DNA from 4 places in the Streptomyces sp. NBC_00086 genome. Region 1 is predicted to be linked to each of the others. Evidence: riboswitches for the same ligand, from Rfam matches in the RefSeq annotation. Region 1 holds a riboswitch; each other region holds the start of a gene.
The links. Region 1 has a riboswitch for cobalamin ahead of OG276_RS10610 (energy-coupling factor ABC transporter permease). Riboswitches for the same ligand answer to the same signal wherever they lie in the genome.
Positions count from the first base shown of each region.

Region 1 (5,519 bases):
CAGCCGCATCAGCGTGGTCTTGCCGCTGCCGTTGCGGCCCAGCAGGGCTAGCGCCCGGCCCGGCGCGATGGCGAAGTCGACGCCGGTCAGCACCGCCGGGCCGTCCTCGTAGGCGTAGCCCGCGCCGGACAGCTCCACCACCGCGTTCGGTGACGGGTCCGGCGACGGGTTCGGCGACGCGTTCACAGGGAGAGCCCCTTCAGGGTGAGGGTCAGGGTGATCAGGGCCGCCAGCAGCCCTGCGGTGGCCGCCAGGAAGCGCCACGACAGGGCCGCCTCCGGTACGAGGACCCGCAGCGCGCCGTCGTAGCCGCGTCCGGCCAGCCCCGCCTGGAGCTTGGCCGCGCGGTCGAAGGCCCGTACGAAGGAGGTGGCGGCGAGCCCCGCCAGGGAGCGCCACACCGCCGCCCGGCCGGTGTGACCGAGCCGGGCCGCCTGGGCCCGGCGGACCTGGGCCATGGAGTCGAGCAGCAGGAAGCCGATCCGGTACATGACCAGGGCCACGTCCACCACCGGGGCCGGCACCCCGGCCCGGACCAGTCGGGGCAGTACGTCGGAGACCGGGGTGGTGAAGGCGAACAGCAGCAGCCCGAGCGAGGCCGCCGAGGTGCGCAGCAGCAGTTCGGCGGCGAGCCGCGGGCCGTCGGGGGCCAGGGACACCGGCCCCGCCGGGCCGCCGACCGCGAACAGCAGCGGCAGCGCCCCGGTGAAGCAGAAGCCGAGCGGGATCCGGAAGGCCCGCCAGAGCTGCCGGCCGGCCACCCCGGCCGGGCCGAGCAGCACGACGAGGGTGGCGGCGGCCACCAGCGGCCCGCCCGGCCAGGGCGGCAGGCACACGGCGGTGACGGTCAGCCCGATCCCGAGCAGTGCCTTCTCCAGCGGGTGCCGGCCGCGCCAGCGACTGCCGTGCGCGGCCACGTCGATCGGCAGCACCGCCTAGGCCTCCGGGGCGGTGGCGGCTGCGGCGGCGGCCGCTCCCTGGCGGCGGCCCTTGCGGACGCCGAAGTAGTACGCGAGCACGCCCGCGCCCAGCGCCGCCTGCAAGGCGAACAGCGCGGACTCGATCTCGGCCGAGGGGGGCTCGTACAGAGGGGAGAACCAGGGCTCGTAATCCGGCTTCAGCTCGGTGATCGCCGTCTCCGCCTGAGCGTCGGCGCCCGCGAAGGGCTCCTCCTTGCCCTCGCCCAGCCCCAGGGCGATCGGCAGCACGGCCAGCGCCGCCACCAGGAGCAGCAGCAGGCTGTTGATCTTCGCGTTCTTGGACATCCCGCTCATCAGGCCGCCGCCTTCTCTTCGGTACGGGCGGAGGTCAGCTTCGCGACGCCCAGCCGGACCAGGTCCGACTTGCTCGACGCCATCAGCAGCCGCATCACCAGGACGGTCAGCAGCCCCTCGCTCACCGCCAGCGGTATCTGCGTGACCGCGAAGATCCCCCCGAACTTCGCGAGCGAGCCCGGGAATCCGGAGGCCGGGTCGGGGAAGGCCAGGGCGAGCTGCACGCTGGTGACGCAGTAGGTGACCAGGTCGGCGAAGAAGGCGCCGAAGAACACGGTCACCATCAGCGGGAGACCGGACTTCCGCAGCAGCCGGTAGACGGCGTAGCCCGCCCAGGGCCCGGCGATGGCCATGGAGAAGACGTTGGCGCCGAGGGTGGTGAGCCCGCCGTGTGCCAGCAGCAGCGCCTGGAAGAGCAGGGTGATCGTGCCGAGCACCGCCATGATCGGCGGCCGGAACAGGATCGCCCCGAGCCCGGTGCCCGTGGGGTGCGAGCAACTGCCCGTCACGGATGGGATCTTCAGGGCGGACAGTACGAAGGTGAAGGCTCCGGAGGCGCCGAGCAGCAGCGTGCTCTCCGGGTTGGCCTTCACCTCGCGGGTGAGCGCGCGGACGCCGTGGACGACGAAGGGGGCGGACGCGGCGCCCCAGGCGACCGCGTGCAAAGGGGGCAGGAACCCCTCGGCTATATGCATGAGTAGGGAGACCTCTCCAGCACCTCGTGGATGGACAACGCGCCCCGGCCGGTCTCCTGGCTCACGGGTTGACGTCCATGCTCCGCCTTCCCGGGCAGCGCGGAACCTCCCGCGCAGCCCAGTGGCTTTCCCGCAGGAGTGGAGCCGGACTTCCCGATCACAGTGGCGAGGGCCGCACCGGTTTCCCACCGGTTTCCCGAACACCAAGGCCCGCTGACCCTAGTCGGCCGCGCGGACCGGTAACAACCCGCCCCAATCGCGCCGGGCGGCGGCCGGATTCCGCTTGTGCGTCACACCATGTGTCGGCGTCGTCGCCGTCCGACTCAATGCCCCGGGCTGAAAAGGGAGTTCCGTAGGCCCGTGACCGCCGAGGACGGGCTGCCGCGCGTCGCCGCACTATTCCGGCCGCGTGTTCCACCCGGACGACCCGGACGGGTGCGGCCGGGTGGCGGGCCTGCCGGGCGCCGGTGAGGCTGGACGGGTGGCTACCGGAGGAGCGCGACGATGACTTACAACGCCATGTCTCACGACGACCTGCGTGCCGTGGTGATCAACTGCACCCTCAAGCGGTCGCCGGAACAGAGCCACACGCAGGGCCTGATCGACATCAGCACCGGCATCATGAAGCGCCAGGGTGTCCAGGTCGAGGTGCTCAGGGCAGTGGACCTCGACATCGCGACCGGCGTCTGGCCGGACATGACGGAGCACGGCTGGGAGACCGATGAGTGGCCGGTCATCTACTCGAAAGTCATGGCCGCAGACATCCTCACGCTGGCTGGGCCCGTATGGCTGGGTGACAACTCCTCGGTCATGAAGAAGGTGATCGAGCGCCTGTACGCCTGCTCGTCGATCCTCAACGAGCTCGGCCAGTACGCCTACTACGGTCGGGTGGGCGGGTGCCTGATCACCGGCAACGAGGACGGCGCCAAGCACTGCGCGATGAACGTCCTGTACAGCCTCCAGCACCTCGGATACGTCATTCCGCCGCAGGCGGACGCGGGCTGGGTCGGTGAGGCCGGCCCGGGCCCGTCGTACCTCGACCCCGGCTCCGGCGGGCCGGACAACGACTTCACGAACCGCAACACGACCTTCATGACCTGGAACCAGCTCCACCTGGCGAGGATGCTCAAGGACACCGGTGGCATCCCCGCCCACGGAAACCAGCGCTCCGAGTGGGACGCCGGCTGCCGGTTCGACTTCGAGAACCCCGAGCACCGTTGAGCTCGGGCCGCAAGGGACGCGGTCCAGGGCGTCAGATGAGGTCGCGGTGGCGGCCCACCTGGGTGGAGAAGAGGTAGAGCGGGGGCAGGAGGGCGGCGGCGCAGACGGTCCAGAGCGCGGTACGGGCGCCGAACTGGGTGGCGAGGAGGCCGGCGGTGAGCGCGCCGAGCGGCAGCGCGCCCCAGGAGACGAAGCGGACCGTGGCCATCACGCGGGACAGCAGTTCCGGGGGCGACTGCGTCTGCCGGTAGGTGCGGGTGGTGATCGAGCCGATGACGGTGCCGAAGGCGAAGCCGGCGTTGCCCAGGGCGAACCAGAACGCGTCCCCCGCCGACGTGGTCAGCGGGGCGAGCAGGAGCAGCGCGCCGCCGGCCAGGTCGGCCAGGATGATGCCCCGCGCGGTGCCGAGGCGCGTGGTCACGCGGACCGCGACGGCGGCGCCGGCGAGCGCGCCGACTCCGTCCATGGCGAGGACGAGACCGAGCTGCATGGAGTCGAGGCCGGCTCCGCGGACCAGGTAGAGGGGGGTGAGGGTGACGAGGGCCGCGTTGAGGAAGTTGGCGGCGGTCGCCCAGATCATGCAGGGGCGCATGACCGGGTGCTTGGTGACGTACCGCCATCCCGCGCGCATCAGCCGCAGCGCGCTCTCGCTGGTGCGGGGCACGGGGCGGCTCTCGGGGAGGGTGCGCAAGAGCACGGCGGAGGCCAGGTAGCTGGCGGCGTCCACGACGATCGCGCCGACCGGGCCCGTCGCACCGATCAGGACGCCGCCGAGGGAGGGGCCGCCGGTGTCGGTGACGGCGTGCGTGCCCGACATGACGCTGTTGCGGGCGGCCAGCTGCCGGGCCGGGACGACGGCGGGCAGGAAGGTCGAGTTGCCGATGTCGAACAGCACGGTCGCCGAGCCGGTGACGAGCGCCGCGAACACCAGGTGCGGATACGTGAGTGTGCCGATCCACCAGGCGAGCGGCAGTGATCCGAGCGCCGCGAACCGTACGAGGTCGAGCGTGACCTGGAGTCGGCGCAGCGGCACGCGCTGCGCGAGGACGCCCGCCGGAAGGCTGAGCAGCAGCCAGGAGACCTGCCCGGCGGCGGCGAGCAGGGCGACCTGGAAAGCGGTGGCGTCCAGAACGGTGAGGGCGACGAGCGGCAGGGCGAGGACGGTGACGGCGGTGCCCGCGCCGCTGACCGTGGCGGCGGCCCAGTAGCGCCAGAAGACGCCCGGCGACGAGGTCTCCCGTTCGTCGTCGCGTCGGTCGTGCTCGTGGATCACTTGTGTTCCGCTCATGCGGAGCCCACCCCCGGGTCTTGTTAGTCTCTTTTGGGAACTCACTCGCTCCAGGTGAGTTTCTATCCGGAACTGACCTCATGGCGCAAGATGGTCCCGACGAACGGCCGCCGTGCGCGCAGGAGGGGAGACGTGGTGATGAGGTCGATCCCCGAGCGGGACGCCGCCTGCGCGATCGCGCAAGCCGCGGCGGTGGTCGGCGACTGGTGGAGCCTGCTCCTGATCCGGGAGACCGCCCGAGGGCACCACAGGTTCGACGCGCTCCAGGAGGAGCTGGGCATCTCCCGGAAGGTGCTCGCCGAGCGCCTGGCGCACCTGGTGGAGACGGGGGTGCTGGAGAAGGTCCCGTACCAGGAGCGGCCGACGCGGCACGAGTACCGGCTGACCGAGAGCGGCCGGGGCCTGCTGCCGGTCCTGCTGTCGATGCAGGACTGGGCCGACCGCTGGCTCCTCGGCGACGGCTCTCTCAGCGGCACCGCCGGCGAGACGAGCGCGTCGGCGCGGCGCGTCGCGGACCTGACGGGCCTGCGGCTGCCGCGCCTGCGGCTGCCCGGTCACCGGGACGGCGCGCCGGTTGACCCGGTGGCCGACGCCGTGGCCACCGTCCTGTTCTGCTATCCGGCGACCGGGAGCCCCAGCCCCCTACCGGAGGGCTGGTCGCGCATCCCCGGCACCGTCGGCTGCACACTGGAGAACCGGCTCTTCCGGGACGCCTACGAGGACTTCCGCGCCGCGGGCGCGGAGGTGCGCGGCGTCAGCACCCAACGCCCCGATGAACAGCGCGTGTTCGCGAACCAGGAGGGCATCCCCTTCACCCTCCTCTCCGACGTCGACCTCCGCCTCGCCGCCGCCCTGCGCCTGCCCACCTTTCGTGCCGGACAACTGCTGCGGCTGAAGCGGATCGTGCTGGTCATCGACCGCGACGGCACGGTGCGGCACGCGCGCTTTCCGGTGACGGACATCCCGGCAGCGGTGAACGAGGCGCTGGCCGAGGTGCGGCGCCTGGCCGTGGAGGACTGACATCGCGTCGCCGTGGGGTTC
Region 1 covers NZ_JAPELZ010000001.1:2,430,342-2,435,860, reverse strand. The annotation lists gene OG276_RS10625 (energy-coupling factor ABC transporter ATP-binding protein) at 1-186, opposite strand, end outside; gene cbiQ (cobalt ECF transporter T component CbiQ) at 183-932, opposite strand; gene OG276_RS10615 (energy-coupling factor ABC transporter substrate-binding protein) at 936-1,265, opposite strand; gene OG276_RS10610 (energy-coupling factor ABC transporter permease) at 1,274-1,969, opposite strand; cobalamin riboswitch at 1,998-2,192, opposite strand; gene OG276_RS10605 (flavodoxin family protein) at 2,474-3,190, shown strand; gene OG276_RS10600 (MFS transporter) at 3,222-4,478, opposite strand; gene OG276_RS10595 (winged helix-turn-helix transcriptional regulator) at 4,617-5,498, shown strand.

Region 2 (5,519 bases), 1.4 Mb from region 1:
ACTGACGGTGGGGCGGGAGGCCATCCGCGCCCTGTGGGAGCGGGTGCTCGCGAACCGGCCCCGCTTCGAGCCGGAGCCCCCGCTGCCGACGCTGGTGAGCGAGGGCATCGCCCTCACCTCCACCCCTCCGAGCGACGGCGCCGGGGCCCGCGCCCAGGTCGTACGCCGCCAGCCGGACGGCAGCTGGCTGCGACTGCTGGACCAGCCGGAGTTCGCGCCGGGCGCGGGCGGAGCCTCGTAGGCCGTCTCCTGCGGATCGCTCCCGGCCTCAGGCCGCCGGCGGGCGCATGGTCTGGCGGAGCGTGGCCCCCGCGCCCAGTCCCGCGAGCCAGTCGTCCAGTTCGGCCAGGGCGGGCGGGCCCAGGAGGGCCGGGTCCACCGTGGTGCGGAGCTGGTGGGGCACCCCCGAGGCGAGCAGGAGGCGCAGGCTGCGCTCCGCCGAGGCGGCGGCGTGGCCGATGCCGGTGACCTTCTCGTACCGGCCGGGCGGAGCCTTGACGTCGAAGCCGACCCAGTCCAGCAGGCCGGCGTCCAGCAGCCGGGCCAGCCGCCGGGGGAAGGCTCCCCCGGTGTGCAGCCCGACCTCCAGGCCCAGCGCACGGGCCTCCCGCACGGCCTGCGGCAGGCCGCGCTGGAGCAGCGGTTCGCCGCCCGAGAAGACGATCCCGTCGAGCAGTCCCGTCCGGCGGGCGAGGTGGCCGAGCACCTCGTCCCAGGAGACGGCGGCGGGGGCCCGGGCGGGCAGCAGGCCCGGGTTGTGGCAGTAGCCGCACCGCCAGGGGCAGCCCTGGCAGAAGACGGTGGTGACCAGGCGGCCGGGCCAGTCGCAGGTGGACAGCCGGGACCAGCCGCCGATCCGGACGACCTCGCCGGGCGCCGCCGCGGCGGTCACACCGCGGCCTTGAAGTGGACGCGCTCGGCGTGTTCGCCCTTCTTGCCGATGTTGAAGGAGGACACCGGGCGGTGGTAGCCCATGACCCGGGTCCACACCTCGCACGCCGCCCCGCACGTGGGGCAGGTGGGCTGCTCCCCCGCCAGGTAGCCGTGGTCCGCGCAGATGGAGAAGGTCGGGGTCACCGTCAGGTACGGGAGCCGGAAGGTCTCCAGCGAGCGCCGGACCAGCTTGCGGCAGGCCTCCGCCGTCGGGATCCGCTCGGGGGTGTAGAGGTGCAGGACGGTGCCGCCCGTGTACTTGCCCTGCAGCTCGTCCTGGCGCTCCAGCGCCTCGAAGGGGTCGTCGGTCCATCCGACGGGCAGCTGGGAGGAGTTGGTGTAGTACGGGTTGGCGTCGGTGCCGGCCTGGAGGATGTCGGGGAAGCGGGCCCGGTCCTCCTTCGCGAAGCGGTACGTCGTGCCTTCGGCGGGGGTGGCCTCCAGGTTGTAGAGGTGGCCGGTGCTCTCCTGGAAGTCGGTCATCCGGGCCCGCACCCGGTCCAGGAGGCGGACCGCGAGGGCGTGCCCCTCGGGCGAGGTGATGTCGTGCGCGTCCCCGCTGAAGTTGCGGACCATCTCGTTGACGCCGTTGACGCCGATGGTGGAGAAGTGGTTGCGCAGGGTGCCCAAGTACCGCTTGGTGTACGGGAAGAGGCCGCCGTCGATCAGATCCTGGACGGTGACCCGCTTGAGTTCGAGGCTCTCCTTGGCCAGCTCGCACAGCCGGTCCACCTCGGCCAGCAGCCGCTCCTCGTCACCCGCGCAAAGGTGCCCGAGGCGGGCGCAGTTGAGGGTGACCACGCCGATCGATCCGGTCTGCTCGGCGCTGCCGAAGAGGCCGTTGCCGCGCTTGAGGAGCTCGGTCAGGTCGAGCTGGAGCCGGCAGCACATGGAGCGGATCATGTTCGGTTCGAGCTCGGAGTTGATGAAGTTCTGGAAGTACGGGAGGCCGTACTTGGCGGTCATCGCGAAGAGCCGCTCGGCGTTCTCGCCCTCCCAGGGGAAGTCCTTGGTGATGTTGTAGGTCGGGATGGGGAAGGTGAACACCCGCCCGGTGGCGTCGCCTTCCGCCATCACCTCGATGTACGCCCGGTTGATCATGTCCATCTCGGCCTGGAGTTCGCCGTAGGTGAAGCCGGCCTCCTCCCCCGCGATCACCGGGACCTGTTCGCGCAGGTCCTCGGGGCAGGTCCAGTCGAAGGTGAGGTTGGTGAAGGGGGTCTGGGTGCCCCAGCGCGAGGGCACGTTCAGGTTGTGCACGAGTTCCTGGACGCACTGCCTGACCTGGCCGTACGTCATCGCGTCGAGGCGGACGTAGGGCGCGAGGTACGTGTCGAAGGAGGAGAAGGCCTGGGCGCCCGCCCATTCGTTCTGCAGGGTGCCAAGGAAGTTCACGATCTGGCCGACGGCCGAGGAAAGGTGCCTGGGCGAGGCGGAGTCGATCTGTCCGGGGACTCCGCCCAGGCCCTCGGCCAGCAGGGTGCGCAGGGACCAGCCGGCGCAGTAGCCGGAGAGCATGTCCAGGTCGTGGATGTGGAGGTCGCCCTCGCGGTGGGCGCGGGCCACGGCGGCGGGATAGACCCGTTCCAGCCAGTAGTTCGCGGTGACCTTGCCCGCGGCGTTGAGGATGAGCCCGCCGAGCGAATAGCCCTGGTTGGCGTTGGCGTTCACCCGCCAGTCCCGGCGGTCCAGGTATTCGGTCACGGTCTCTACGGCATCGACGGCAGCGGTCACGGCAGCCCTCCCACGAGGCTCGGCACGGAAGAATGGCGGGCCCTCTTCGAAGGCCCGTGCCGGCAGGTGTCGGACTCGTCCGCCGTGGCGGACGTAACCGTTGCGGGGCAGTCCCGGATTCCCACCGGGTTCCCTGTTGCCTCGGTCGGGGCAAGGCCCCGCCGAACCGGCAAGGCCAACACTACATATGGATGCGACAGCAGAGCGCCACCACTACATATGGGGTGACGAAGGTCCCGAACCAAGGGACTTCGGCCCCTGCGGAGAGCAGCCGCAGGGGCCTCGCGGAGTCAGCCCCGGCCGCTGCTGGCGGCGTGGTACTGGAGGTCCTGCACCTCCACCGTGCGGTCCACCCGGTAGGGCAGCTCCACCCGGGCCCCGGTCCTGCCGTCCCGCACCACGGCCGCCGAGCCGGCGCCGGGACGGAGGGGAATCAGCTCGGAGTGGACCCCGGCCGGGGCTTCGTGCGCGTCCCCGGCCGCCCCTACGGCCGTACGGATGCTCGCGGGTGCGGTCAGGAAGCTCAGGACCTCGACCGTATCCCGGGCCGCGGCGCTGCCGCCCCGCAGCGACATCACGAGGGACTGGCCGCCGGCCGGGTCGGCGGCGGCGAACTGGGTGCGCGAGCTCAGGTACAGCGTGTCCCGGACGATCTTCGGCCAGCCGCCCGTCTTGAACCGCGTGAGGTAGTACGAGGAAAGGTCCAGATAGGCGTGGCCGTTGTGCAGGGAGGGCGCGAACTGGCTGCCCTCGCTGTAGTCGTTCCAGGTGGTGAGCTGGACCCAGTCCGCCCCGTCCTCGATGGCGCGGTTCCAAGTGGCTCGCAGGGTAGCGGTGTTGCCCGCCTCGTCGTAGATCCCCTGGTTGGGGCGGGCGTCCTGGACGGATACGGGCTGCATCCAGATCTTGCCCGCGGCGTGGGCGCGCCGTACGTCGCGCGTGGAGCCCTCCTGGCCGACGTAGCTGCGGCTGCCCCACTCGGAGAATCCGTAGCTGATGGACTCGAACGCAACCCTGTGCGCGCCGAAGTCGAGGAAGAGCGGGACGAAGGCGGTACGGATGCCGTGCCGTGACTTCAGGACGTCCATGACCCGGGTCCACCAGGCGGCGCTCTTCTCCTCCGCCTTGAAGGGCGAGACGACCAGCCGCCCGTCGGGGAGCCGGTGGGCGGCCGGTGACGTGCCGAGGTCCGCGAGGAGGTCGGCGAGCACGGCGGGGTCGTCGGTGCCCAGGGAGGTCATGTCCGGCATCAGCATGATCTTGAAGCCCGGATCCACTGAACGGGCCGCCTCCATCAGGAGGTTGCAGCGTTCGAGGTTCTTCCCGGAGAGGGAGAGCAGGTCGAGGGTGAATCCGTCGATGCCGGCGGCGCGTGCCGTGCGGACTTCCTGCTGGAGGTTGGCGAGCTCCCAGTTGCCGGCTTTGGGCGCGACGGGCGGGGGCCGGTCGCGCAGCAGGCCGCCGTAGCGCGCGTGCTTGCCGCTCTCGCCGTCCGGCTTCAGGTAGTTGCGCGTGTAGTAGTCGACGTCGGCGTTCGCGTTGTCCAGGGAGAGCGGGTACGGGGTGAAGTAGTGGGCGAAGACCAGCTTCTTGCCGGCGGCGCCGGAGCGCAGGGCGGCCGGCTGCGGCAGGTCGAAGGGCAGGGCTCCGGTGGGGCGCGTCCCGCCGTCCGTACCGGACCCCTGGGCCTTCGGGTCCGGGGCCGGCCCGCCCGGGCTCTGCGGGGCGGCGCTGCCCGCGCCGGTGGCGGTGGGGCCGGTGGTGGCGGGCGCGGGGCCGTCGCCGGGGGTCCCGGGCAGGGTGGCGGCCGGGCCGGGTCCCGAGCGGGTCCGTGCGTCCGCGACGGTACGGGGCTCCCAGGCGATGCCCGTCGCGGCGCAGACGCCCACGAGGAGGAAGGCGGACAGGAGGAGGCTCAGCAGGGGTCTTCGACGCCGGAATCCCGCACGGCGCCGGTGCGACGCGGGTCTCGCGCCCCGCCCTGCCCGACGCCGGTCCGCACTCATCCTGACCCCTCCCCCGAATATGCCCGCGCCATGCCCGTACATCGGGCGGCACTGCAGCAGTACAGCGGATTCCGGGGCCCCGGACAACTGTTCCCCGGGGGACGGGGCGGAGGTAGGACAGAGATCGGACGGAGATCGGACGGAGACGGGACGGGATTCGGTGCGCTCGCGAGGGAAAGGCCGCACCTCAGAGCGGCACCTCTGCACGCCCGGCTGGACAAAGGCGTGTGACCTGTACAACTGCTGCGATCACCGGGCGCCACGGGCGATTCACCGGAATAGGGAATTCCCCTGGCCTTTCCAGAAAAGTGGCGCATAATCGTCTTCATGCGGCTTGAAACAACCCTCTTGCCGCAGGTCACGCATGCAGGGGGGCATCGTGCCGATGAGGGATTCCAGAGGAGCCGGTACGTTCCCGGCGACCTCCGCGGAGCTGTCCCGTCTTTTCACCGCCGTGCGGAAGGGCAAAGTGCTGACCGTCACCGGTCGGTTCCGTGAGCCCCGGAGCCAGTTGGTGCACGAGATCGGGCAACGGCTCTCGTCCAATTTTTACGACGGCGTGGCCGTGGTGTCCATGGACCGGCGGTTCGGGGTCCGCGACCTGACGGCCGCTCTGGGCTGCGTACCGGGCATGCCGTTCCTGCCGTGCGGTACGTCGAACGCCACGTCGTGGCTGGCGGAGCGCGACATGCTGCTCGTCCTCGACGGCTGCGAGCACCTCGCGTCCGAGGCCCTGGACTGGCTGCGCGAACTGCTCGCCGTGGCCCCCGGGCTGCGGATCCTGGCCGCCGGACGTGACCCGCTGGCCTTCGCGCCGGAGCAGGTGCACCCCCTGTGACCGGACGC
Region 2 covers NZ_JAPELZ010000001.1:1,022,434-1,027,952, forward strand. The annotation lists gene OG276_RS04680 (nuclear transport factor 2 family protein) at 1-241, shown strand, start outside; gene OG276_RS04685 (anaerobic ribonucleoside-triphosphate reductase activating protein) at 269-892, opposite strand; gene OG276_RS04690 (ribonucleoside triphosphate reductase) at 889-2,667, opposite strand; cobalamin riboswitch at 2,711-2,853, opposite strand; gene OG276_RS04695 (glycoside hydrolase family 71 protein) at 2,958-4,673, opposite strand; gene OG276_RS04700 (hypothetical protein) at 5,059-5,511, shown strand.
Region 2: another riboswitch for cobalamin. It lies ahead of OG276_RS04690 (ribonucleoside triphosphate reductase); the one in region 1 lies ahead of OG276_RS10610 (energy-coupling factor ABC transporter permease).

Region 3 (5,519 bases), 4.8 Mb from region 1:
CACCGGGGCGGCAAACTCCGCATCCGGCCGCCCAAGCCGCTGCCCGCCGGCGCCGCCTTCACCGTGGAGGTGCACTGGGCGGGCAACCCCACACCGGTGCGCAGCCCCTGGGGCGGCCTCGGCTGGGAGGAACTGACCGACGGCGCGCTGGTGGCCAGCCAGCCGGTCGGGGCGCCCTCCTGGTACCCGTGCAACGACCGGCCCGCGGACAAGGCCTCGTACCAGATCTCGGTCAACACCCCCTCCGCGTACACCGTCGTGGCCGGCGGCAGGCTGCTCACGCGGACGACCCGCGCCTCCACCACCACCTGGGTGTACGAGCAGCCGGCGCCGACCTCCAGCTACCTGGTCGGCCTGTCCATCGGCATGTACCAGACGGTGCTGCTCGGCGACCCCGGGCTCGGCGGCGTCCCGCAGAGCGCCCACGTACCGGCGCATCTGCTGCCCCGCTTCTCGCGCGACTTCGCGCGGCAGCCCGCGATGATGCAGCTGTTCGAGGAGCTGTTCGGCCCCTACCCCTTCGGCGAGTACGCGGTGGTCGTCGCCGACGAGGAACTGGACGTGCCGGTGGAGGCCCAGGGGCTCTCCCTGTTCGGCTCCAACCACGTGGACGGCGTACGCGGCTCCGAGCGGCTCATCGCCCACGAGCTCGCGCACCAGTGGTTCGGCAACAGCGTGACCATCGCCGACTGGCGGCACATCTGGCTCAACGAGGGCTTCGCCAAGTACGCGGAATGGCTCTGGTCGGAGCGCTCCGGCGGCCGCACCGCGCACGAACTGGCGGCCGCCGCACACCGCTTGCTCTCCGGGCAGCCGCAGGACCTCCTGCTGGCCGACCCGGGACGCAAGCTGATGTTCGACGACCGCCTCTACCAGCGCGGCGGCCTCGCCGTGCACGCGATCCGCTGCGCGCTGGGGGACGGCCCGTTCTTCCGCATGCTGCGGGAGTGGGCCACCGTGAACCGCCACGGCGTGGTCACCACGGCCGGTTTCACCGCGCACGCGTCCCGCTACGCGCTCGAACCGCTGGACGACCTGTTCGCGGCCTGGCTGTCGGCGCCGGGCCTCCCGCCCCTGCCCGCGCCGGCGGCGACGGCCTAGAGCCAGCCCTTCTTCTTGACGAAGACGAAGGTGCCCAGGGATGCGGCGAGTACGGTGCCCAGGAGGACCGGCAGGGCGAAGAAGTTGTCGAAGCCGTACTCGTTGAGGTGCTCGAAGTTGGCGCCCGGGATCGCGGCGAAGGTGGACGGAATGACGAACATGAGGGTCAGCGCCGTCAGCTTCCGGTTCTCCACGGTGGACTTGACCTGATCTTCCGTCAGGGCGTTCAGGCGGTCCATGTCCCGGTTGAAATCGCGCAGTTCGTCGCGGATCTCGTGCAGGACGGCCAGGGCCTGGGCCTGCTCATCGGCGGTCGAGGCGGCGTCGGTGCGGGTGTTGGTGTTCGTGCTGATGGTCATGACAGTGCTTCCTTCTGGTGAACGGGGACGTGCGGGGAAATGGGCGTGACGGTGCGCGAGACCTCGCGCGGACCGGACGGAGCGGCCTGTGGACGCCCCGGAAAGGGGTGGGTGGAGGAGCCCGGAGCATGCCGGACGAGCCCGCCGCAAGGGCTGGGCGCGGGGTTGCCGGAACGGGCCGGGCAAGGGTGAGCGGCCGGGCGGCGAGCGCCGACGGGCCGTCGGGGGTGGAGCGAGAGCTCTGGCTACGCGGAGGTGCGGCTCAGAGCGCGGCGCAGGACGAGGCGACGCGGCGCGGGTGGTTCAGCGGACTCGGACTGTGATCCATGGGGCGATCGCCTCCTCTCGGCAGGGCATACGGCATACGCGGTCGCGGCCATCGGCCATCGAATGGGCGAGCGCAGTGCACTCACGGGCGGCGACACCTCAACGCTAACAGCAGCTCAGGGGCCCAATCCGGGTCTTTGGTCCCACGGGCCGGGCCAAAGGTCCCCTCCGGCGGGGACGCGAAACGCCCCGCCCGGGCCGCCGCGGCCGGGGTGGAGTCCGGGGCGCGGCGGGCCGGGCGGGGCGTGCGGGGCCAGTACCCGAGTGCGGTGCCGAGGGCGGCGCGCACACCGCTGCGGCCCGGATCCGGGGGAGGAGACCCACCGGTCCGGGCCGAGACGTCGCGGCGACGGGTGGGTCTCAGGCCGCGAAGACCTCGCGGAGCTGCTGCTCCTGCGTGCCGGAGAGGTTGGAGCGGATCAGCTGCGCCTGCCCGCCGGGGAAGGAGGCGCGCACCCGCTCGACCACGGCGTCGGAGGAGAGCAGGAACAGTGCGGAAGTCCCGGGCTTCACCTCGGACTTCACGTCGTCGATGAACTGGTCGTCGATCCCGACGTCGGACAGCGATCCACCGATGGCCCCGGCTGCCGCACCCACGGCGGCGCCGAGCAGCGGCACGAAGAACAGGAGCCCGAAGAGCATCCCCCAGAAGGTGCCGGACAGCGCGCCGGCTCCCGTGAGGCTGTTCAACTGCTGGGTCTTCGGCTTCCTGGCGTCTTCGTGCCAGGTGACGACCGCGGCGTCGTGCACCTGTATGAGCTGTTCCTTCTGCAGGGCGAGCAGGGCGGACTCCGCCTGCTGGGCCCCCTCGGGAGTGGGGAACTTCCAGACGGTGAGAGTGGTGGATGCCACGTAACGCTCCAGTTCCTGGACGGTGTTGCCGGTGTCCAGTACACCCTAGAATCAGACAATCCACCACAATTGGTATAGTCGTGACTCCATGTCATCTGCCGGGCCGTCAGCGTCACTCGCCCGTTCGGCCGTACCCGGCCGTCCGCGCGCCCCGCTTGCTTCTCGGCAGGCCTCTCCGTGTCTCATCTCACCGTCCGGCATGCGGGAAGTCGTGTTCATTCACCGGGCGTCCGCCCTACTGTGGGCCTCGCAGCTGGTTCGCCCCCGTCCGCCAGGCGGGATGCGTCGTAAGAGGGAACCCGGTGGGAATCCGGGACTGCCCCGCAGCGGTGAGCGGGAACGACCGCCGTCATACGCACTGGGACCGGAAGCGGTCCTGGGAAGCGACGGCCATTAGGTGCCCGCCGGGAGACCGGCAGGCGAGCCCGCGAGTCCGAAGACCTGCCCGTTGCCCGTGCGCGAACGACCGCGCACGGTTTCCCGGTGACCTCGTGGGCGGGTCGGCGTGCTTCAGGCGGATCCTCCCGTCGCGTACCGAGCCGTACGCGACCCCAACACCCGCCCGTTCCCGCACCCTTCGCGTCCGCGACCCGTCACCGGGCCATGGAGACACGCTCGCGAAGGAGAGTTCCGTGACCACCGAGTCCGCAGCCGCGCCCGTAGGGGCCACCGTGTACGGGTACCCCCGCCAGGGACAGAACCGGGAACTGAAGAAGGCGGTCGAGGGCTACTGGAAGGGCCGCGTCACCGCCGAAGCCCTCCGCGCCACGGCCCGCGACCTGCGCCGGACCAACTGGGCCCGGCTCGCCGAGGCCGGCATCACCGAGGTTCCCACCGGCGACTTCTCGTACTACGACCACGTCCTGGACACCACGGTCATGGTCGGCGCGATCCCCGACCGCCACCGGTCCGCCGTCGCGGCGGACGCCCTGGACGGCTACTTCGCGATGGCGCGGGGCACCCAGGACGTGGCCCCGCTGGAGATGACCAAGTGGTTCGACACCAACTACCACTACCTGGTGCCCGAACTGGGTCCCGACACCGTCTTCACCGCCGAACCCGCCCGGCAGGTGGCCGAGTTGAAGGAGGCCCTGGCCCTCGGCCACAGGGCCCGCCCGGTCCTGGTCGGACCTGTGACCTACCTCCTCCTCGCCAAGCCCGCACCCGGCACGCCCCCCGGCTTCGATCCGCTGGCCCTCCTCGACCGGCTGCTCCCCGTCTACGCACGGGTCATCACCGAACTGCGCGCTGCCGGCGCCGCCTGGGTCCAGCTCGACGAACCGGCCCTGGTCCAGGACCGCACCCCGGCCGAACTGAACGCGGCGGCCCGCGCCTACCGCGAACTCGGCGGCCTCAGCCTCGCCCAGCGCCCCAAGCTGCTCGTCGCCTCCTACTTCGACCGGCTCGGCGAAGCGCTGCCCGTACTGGCGAAGGCGCCCGTGGAGGGCCTCGCCCTCGACTTCACCGACCGGGCCGCCGCCAACCTCGACGACCTCGCCGCGGCCGGCGGCATCCCCGGCAAGCGCCTGGTCGCGGGCGTGGTCAACGGCCGCAACATCTGGATCAATGACTACCAGCAGTCACTGGCGACCCTGGGCACCCTGCTCGGCCTCGCGGGCCGGGTCGACGTCGCCGCGTCCTGCTCCCTGCTGCACGTCCCCCTCGACGCGGACGCCGAGCGGGACACCGACCCGCAGATCGGGCGCTGGCTCGCCTTCGCCCGGCAGAAGAGCACCGAGATCAGCACGCTGGCCCGCGGACTCGCCCGGGGCACCGACGCGATCGCGGCCGAACTCGCCGCGAACCGGGCCGACCTGGCCTCCCGCGCCGCCTCCCGGATCACCCACGACCCGGCCGTCCGCGCCCGCACCGCCGCGATCACCGACACCGACGGCCGCCGCCTCCCCGCCTACGCCGAACGGGCCGCCGCCCAGCGCGCCCACCTCGGCCTGCCGCTCCTTCCCACCACCACCATCGGCTCCTTCCCGCAGACCACGGAACTGCGCACCGCCCGCGCCGACCTGCGCGCGGGACGCATCGACACGGCGGCCTACGAGGACCGCATCCGGGCCGAGATCCGCGAGGTCGTCGCCTTCCAGGAGAAGGCCGGCCTCGACGTACTCGTACACGGAGAGCCCGAACGCAGCGACATGGTCCAGTACTTCGCCGAACAGCTGACCGGCTACCTCGCCACCCGGCACGGCTGGGTCCAGTCCTACGGCACCCGCTACGTCCGCCCGCCGGTCCTCGCCGGAGACATCTCGCGCCCCGACCCGATGACCGTGCGCTGGACCGCGTACGCCCAGGAGCAGACGGCCAAGCCGGTCAAGGGCATGCTCACCGGCCCCGTCACCATGCTCGCCTGGTCCTTCGTCCGCGACGACCAGCCGCTCGCCGCCACCGCCCGCCAGGTCGCGCTGGCGCTCCGCGACGAGGTGGCCGACCTGGAGGCCGCCGGCACCTCCGTCATCCAGGTCGACGAGCCCGCCCTGCGTGAAACCCTGCCGCTGCGCGCCGCCGACCACGCCGGCTACCTGGCGTGGGCCACGGAATCCTTCCGCCTCACCACCAGCGGCGTCCGTCCGGACACCCAGATCCACACCCACATGTGCTACGCGGAGTTCGGGGACATCGTCGAGGCCATCGAGAACCTCGACGCGGACGTCATCAGCCTGGAGGCGGCCCGCTCCCACATGCAGGTCGCGGACGAACTCGCCGGCGCGGGCTACCCGCGCGAGGTCGGCCCCGGCGTCTGGGACATCCACTCTCCCCGCATCCCCTCGGCCGGGGAAGCGGCGACCCTGCTGCGCAAGGGACTTGGGGCGATCCCGGCCGAACGCCTCTGGGTCAACCCCGACTGCGGCCTGAAGACCCGCGGCT
Region 3 covers NZ_JAPELZ010000001.1:7,270,869-7,276,387, forward strand. The annotation lists gene OG276_RS32970 (M1 family metallopeptidase) at 1-1,101, shown strand, start outside; gene OG276_RS32975 (hypothetical protein) at 1,098-1,460, opposite strand; gene OG276_RS32980 (DUF1269 domain-containing protein) at 2,148-2,639, opposite strand; cobalamin riboswitch at 2,877-3,103, shown strand; gene metE (5-methyltetrahydropteroyltriglutamate--homocysteine S-methyltransferase) at 3,272-5,519, shown strand, end outside.
Region 3: another riboswitch for cobalamin. It lies ahead of metE (5-methyltetrahydropteroyltriglutamate--homocysteine S-methyltransferase); the one in region 1 lies ahead of OG276_RS10610 (energy-coupling factor ABC transporter permease).

Region 4 (5,519 bases), 1.5 Mb from region 1:
CGAGTCGGGGAGCACCGCGGCGAGCTCCTTGGGCAGCTCGGGGACCGCCCCGGGGTCCCGGGCCTCGCGGACGAGGCGGGCGAAGGCGGGGAACTGGGCGTCGCCGTAGAGGGCGGTCTGCAGGGCCTGGCGCAGCATCGTGCCCGTCAGCGGCAGGCCGGGTACGTTCGAGGGCTTCGGGGAGCGGTCCAGCTCCGCAGCGAGGGCCAGGAACAACGGGCGTACGTCGTCCGGGTGGTCGGCGAGCCGCAGCCCCTCCCCCGCCCGCGCCGGGTCCGCCGCCCAGGCCGCGAAGTCGGGGAAGCGGTCGTCGGCGCCCTGCGCCATGTTCGCGAGCCAGCCGCGCGCGACCCGCGTCGGGTCGGGGTCCCCGCTGCTGTCCAGCACCAGGCGGTCGGTGCGGTGCGGGAACTTCTGCGCGTACACCGCCGTCACGTAGGTCCCGTAGGAGACGGCCCACACCGAGAGCTTGCGCTCGCCGAGGGCCTCCCGGAAGCGGTCCATGTCGCGCGCCTGGTTGGCGGTGGTGAAACTGCGCAGCTCCGCGCCGCCGTTCGCGGCACAGGCCTCGGCCACCCGGCGGGAGCGGTCGACGTTCTCCGCGATCCCCCCGTCGGCGCCGGGCCAGGAGCGCAGGGTCGTCAGGCGCCGGTCGGCCGCGTCCAGGCCGCATTCGGCGGTGACGCTGCCGCCGACTCCGCGCGGGTCGAGCGCGACGAGGTCGTACGCGCCGTCCAGTTGCCCCGCCAGCGCGGCCCCCTTCTGCGAGAGCCGCTGCACGCCCGAGCCGCCCGGCCCGCCGGGGACCACGGCCAGCGTCCCGCGCCGGGCGGCGGGACGGGTGCTGGGCAGCCGGGACACGGCGAGGTCGACGTGCGGGCCGGCCGGGTCGGCGTAGTCGAGGGGGACGGACAGCTTCGCGCACTGCTGGCCGTCGAGGTGGCCCGTGTGGGTGCACGCCGTCCAGGCCAGGGTGGGCGCGGCGGCGCGGCCGGCGGCGGTGGCGGCCGCGGCGCCGGCGGTACCGGTCAGCGTGGCCGCCACGGCCGTGGCGGCCAGGGCGACGAGTGCGGTCTTGCTGCGGTAAGTGGTCATGAAACGAGGATGGTTGGGCATCCCCGGCCATCACATCCGGGAGCCGGGAAGGTCGTTCGGGGGGCTAGCCCCCCGGCGAGCCCCCCGTCAGACCACGACCACCGCCACTGCCGCCGCACCCATGAGCGCGGCGGCGGAGTGGATGGCCGCATGGCCGTAGTCACCCGACCAGAGGTGGCGGGCCAGACCGGCGACGGCGGTCAGGCCCGCGATGATGCCGATCTGCGCGAGCAGGGTGACGGTGGAGAAGGGGGTCAGCAGCAGGAGCACCGCGTTCAGCCAGAACGGGGCCGCGCCCGTCCAGCCCCGCCACTCCCGCACGTCTCGCCACTGCTGCCGGTTGGGCAGGTGCGGCAGGCGAAGCCAGTGCGGCAAGTGAAGCCAGTGCGGCGCCTCCCGGCGGCCTTTGGGTCTTCGATGGTCCCCGAGCTCTCGGGTCGCCGTCGCCACCGCGCCGTCACCAGCCTCTCATTCACTTGCACGCAAGACGTCAACTCGCAGGCTGTACAGCCTCCTTGGGTGTTGCGGCGGGGACAAGAGCCCGTTCGGCAAGAAATCCGAAAGCCAGGCCGAAAGTTCCCCACATCGCGGCCTGAATGGCGAGCGAGGCGAGCCGGAACTGCCAGACGAGCGCCGCCGGGAAGCCCGTCGGCACCTCGTTGATGCCGGGCAGGAACGCGTAGGCGACGGCGACGGCCACCACGAAGGCGAGCGAGGCTGCGATCGAGGCGTTCCAGTTGCCCAGGCGCGGCGCGAGGCGCCGGCCCAGGATCAGCGCGGCGGCCGCGAGCAGCAGGCCGAGCGCGAGCATCAGGACGTAGAGGGTGGTCCGCTGGACCGTGGTCTCGGGGTCTCCGACGGCCGGCGGGTTGGCGGGGTACTTGAAGAACGGCACCAGGGTGACGGTGACGAACAGACCGCCGGAGACCAGCAGCGCCGTGGCCCGGGGGCCGAAGCGGCCGATCCGGCCCAGGGCGTAGCAGTAGACGAGCGCGGCGATGCCGCCGAGCGCGATCCCGTAGAGCAGGGTTCCGGTGCCCAGCCCGGCCGTGGCCTGGAGGGCCCGGCTGACCGGAGCCGCCTCGGCGTCACCGTGATCGTGGGATCCGGCTTCCTCCAGGGCGATCGCCGCGTCGACCTGGGACTCGCCCAGGAAGTACGCGACGAGGAACGCGGCAACTCCGGCGAGCAGGCCGGCGAGCATGCCCCTGATGAGGAGCACGCGGGGGGAAATGGGGTTCATGAAGTTTTCGGTCCCTTGCGGATCGGTGGATCAGTGGCAGGGGAAGCCGAGGAGGTGGCGGCCGTCGTGCATCCACTCGTGCACGGTGTCGCCTTCGAAGATCGCGGTGGCGCCCTGCTCGGCGCCGACGAGGTAGAGCAGGACCAGCATCAGAACGCCCACGAACAGCGCCCAAGGGGCCAGGGTGGAGAGGGAGATGGGTGCGACGGCCAGCGGGGCGGCAGTCGTGGGCACGGCGGAGTCGGCCATGGCAGGAACCTCCAGAGGGAACACGCGTCCCGGTCAGTGGTGCTTGCGACGACGGTGGCGGGTCTGACTTTCCTCCCCCTCCGGGAGGATTCACAGTGGCGCGACCGTGCCGGATTCTCAACCGGACTTCCGTCATACCGTCGTCTTGTCGTCCGCCACCGTACCGCTCTTTATGGCGGCCTTACAGCGTCCTTGCAGGAGGGTTCCGTCTCACCGGCTCGTCGCACCGGCTCGTCTCACCGGCGCGTCTCACCGGCCGACGGCGTCAGCCGATGGCGTCGACCACCTCGCCCAGGCCGACGAACTTGAAGCCGGTCGCCTCGCGGTCGCCGTCGCCCGGGGTTTCCCGGCCGTCCTGGACGACGAGCAGGCCGCGGGGATAGCGCGTACCGAGGGGGGCGTTGAGGGCGGCGGCGCCGTCGCAGACCTCGGAGCCGTCAAGGGTGGCGGAGGCCGCGGTGATGCGGAAGGCGCCCTCGAACTCGTTGTGGTCCTCGCGCTCGCGGTCGTAGGCGACGAAGGTGTCGTCACCCTGGCTGGAGGCGAGCAGGTAGCCGTCGCCGTCGGCCTCGGTGACCAGGGTCAGGCCCTCGACGTCGGCCTTCAGGCGCTTGCCCCCGTAGCCGGGATCGGCGCCGGGCGCGCACTCCTCGGTCTCCTCGTCGTAGGTGCCGGGCACGCCGTACTCGCGCACCTTGTCGATCAGCTTCGGCGTGCCGCCGAGGCCCGCGTCGATGCGCCAGATCCCGACGTCCTCCTGCCCCGCGTACAGGGTGCCGTCCGCGGGGTCGACGACCATGCCCTCGATCTGCGGCAGTTCGCCCGGCTCGGCACAGGGCGTCCAGGAAGCGCCGTTCGGCAGGCGGAAGGAGGACGGCAGGTCCAGCGTGCGCACCTGGCGGTAGTCGACCGTGCCTGCGGGGGTGGCGACCAGCTCCAGCAGGGCGATCCGGGTGCGGTTGCGCTGACTGACCGCCGCGTAGGACCGGCCGCTCTTGCGGTCCGTCCAGGTGGCCAGGCCGTACGCGGTCTTCTGCTCGTTGATCTCGGCCTGGTCGGCGGAGAAGACCGGGCGCGCTCCCGGGTCGGTGACGTCGGTGAGCGGGCCGCCGGGCCGGTTCCGGTCGATCCGGTAGATCCGCAGCCGGTCGTTGCCCCGGTCGCTGACCACCGCGACATCGGCGCGCCCGCCGCCCAGGCGCAGGCCGCTGACCAGGTCGACGTTGTTGAAGCGGCCGGGTGCGTCGTCGGCGCCCGGTCCGGCCGGGGCGGGCAGCGACTGCACCTGCCGGGCCTCCAGGTCGTAGACCCGCAGGCCGCCCTGCTTGGCGGTCGCGATCACCAGGCTGCGGCCCGGGTCGGCGGCGTTGCGCCAGATCGCCGGGTCGTCCGCGTTGGCGTCGCCGCCGGCCTCGTCGTCGTACAGCGGCGCGGTCTCGGCCCTGGGCCGGACGGTGCCGATCGAGGAGGCCTGTGCGGGGAGCGCCACGGACCCGGCGAGTGCCGTGCAGAGCACGAGTGCGGAGGCGCGGGCGGCGAGACGTGTGGTCAATGTTCTTCCTTTATGAGGGTTTTGCCCTGAGAGGAAGACGCTCGCGGGGTTGATTGTCATGTCCGCACCCAACAGATGGCCGATGGTTGAACGCGGTGCGAAACCCCGGAAGAATCGGACGGTGCACCCCACCACCGTACGAGTCCGTCTCGTGATTCCGCCTCTGGACGAAGCGGGGCGCCTCCACCGCTTCCCGTCCGCAGATCCGTGCCCCGGGCACGAAGGGCTGCGCGGGCAGGACCACGGCGCCTGGGCCGGGCGGGCCATGGACGACGTGGCCGGGGAGGACCCCGAGGGGCTGCGGAGGTGGATGACCGACACCGCGTACGCGCCCCCGGGCGGCGGCGAGTCGGTCGAGACGCTGATCGCGCGGGTCGGCGCACACCTGGGCGCGCTGGCGCCGGGGACGCACCGGGCGGTGGCCGGGCAGGGCGTCGTACGGGCGGCCGTGGTGTGGGCCCTGGAGCTGCCGGCGGCGGCCTTCTGGCGGCTCGACGCACGCCCGGGGTCGGTGACGACGCTGACGGGGCGCTCCGGGCGCTGGAACCTGCTCGTGGGCGGGCCGGAGGATCCGCCGGGCAGTCCCTGACTCCCCGCCTCACTCACCGCCGCCTCCGCCGTCGCCGCCTCCGCCGCCTCCGCCGCCGTCGGAGTACGAGCCCGAGTGCGAGCCGGGATCGGAGTCGCCGTCCATGCGCGGCAGCCTGCGCCCCGACGTCGGGCCACGACGGCGTGGAACCGCCTGCGCGCGGCCGACCGGGCGGCCGACCGGGCGTCGGGCCGTGGCGTCCAGGACGCCGGCGGCCCCGCGCAGGACGTACTCCGGGATGCTCGCGTCGCGCCCGGCCGCCTCCAGGTGTCGTCTCCCGCTACGGGTCACGCGGCGGTCCGCGCCCTTCACCAGGCCCCATGCGGCCAGCCGACGGCCGATCTCGTAGCCCTCCAGGGAGCGGTGCAGGTCGGCGCGGACCGAGTCGACGCTCCTGGTGCGCCCGCAGAACGCGAGCACACGACGCTCGACCGCGTGCCCGGGCAACTCCCCGCCCACCGTACGCACCTGCGCCTTGTGCACCACGAGCAGGCCGCGCCTGTTCAGCGCGACCATCGCGCTGTCCGCCACCCGCCGCGCCCCACCCGCCAGGAACGCGATGTCGTACACGTCCAGGTCCCGCATCTCGTGCGAACCCCTTGCGAACTGCCGGAACACCCACCGCATACCGGGTCCACCCCCCGTTTCGGCCCGCCTCGTCTGTCAGCAGTGTCACCTGACGGTGCGGCGCCCAACCCCCGTCCTGCCGTCTCAGAGCAAGACTTGAGCTTCACGGCGCGGCGTCGGATCGGGGCGGGCCGGGCTGAGTCGGGCCGCGAACGCGCAGCGGC
Region 4 covers NZ_JAPELZ010000001.1:3,915,076-3,920,594, forward strand. The annotation lists partial or broken gene OG276_RS17455 (alpha/beta hydrolase) at 1-1,095, opposite strand, end outside; gene OG276_RS17460 (hypothetical protein) at 1,183-1,470, opposite strand; gene OG276_RS17465 (CbtA family protein) at 1,586-2,338, opposite strand; gene OG276_RS17470 (CbtB-domain containing protein) at 2,369-2,587, opposite strand; cobalamin riboswitch at 2,626-2,762, opposite strand; gene OG276_RS17475 (phytase) at 2,853-4,139, opposite strand; gene OG276_RS17480 (histidine phosphatase family protein) at 4,261-4,728, shown strand; gene OG276_RS17485 (TIGR04222 domain-containing membrane protein) at 4,738-5,355, opposite strand.
Region 4: another riboswitch for cobalamin. It lies ahead of OG276_RS17470 (CbtB-domain containing protein); the one in region 1 lies ahead of OG276_RS10610 (energy-coupling factor ABC transporter permease).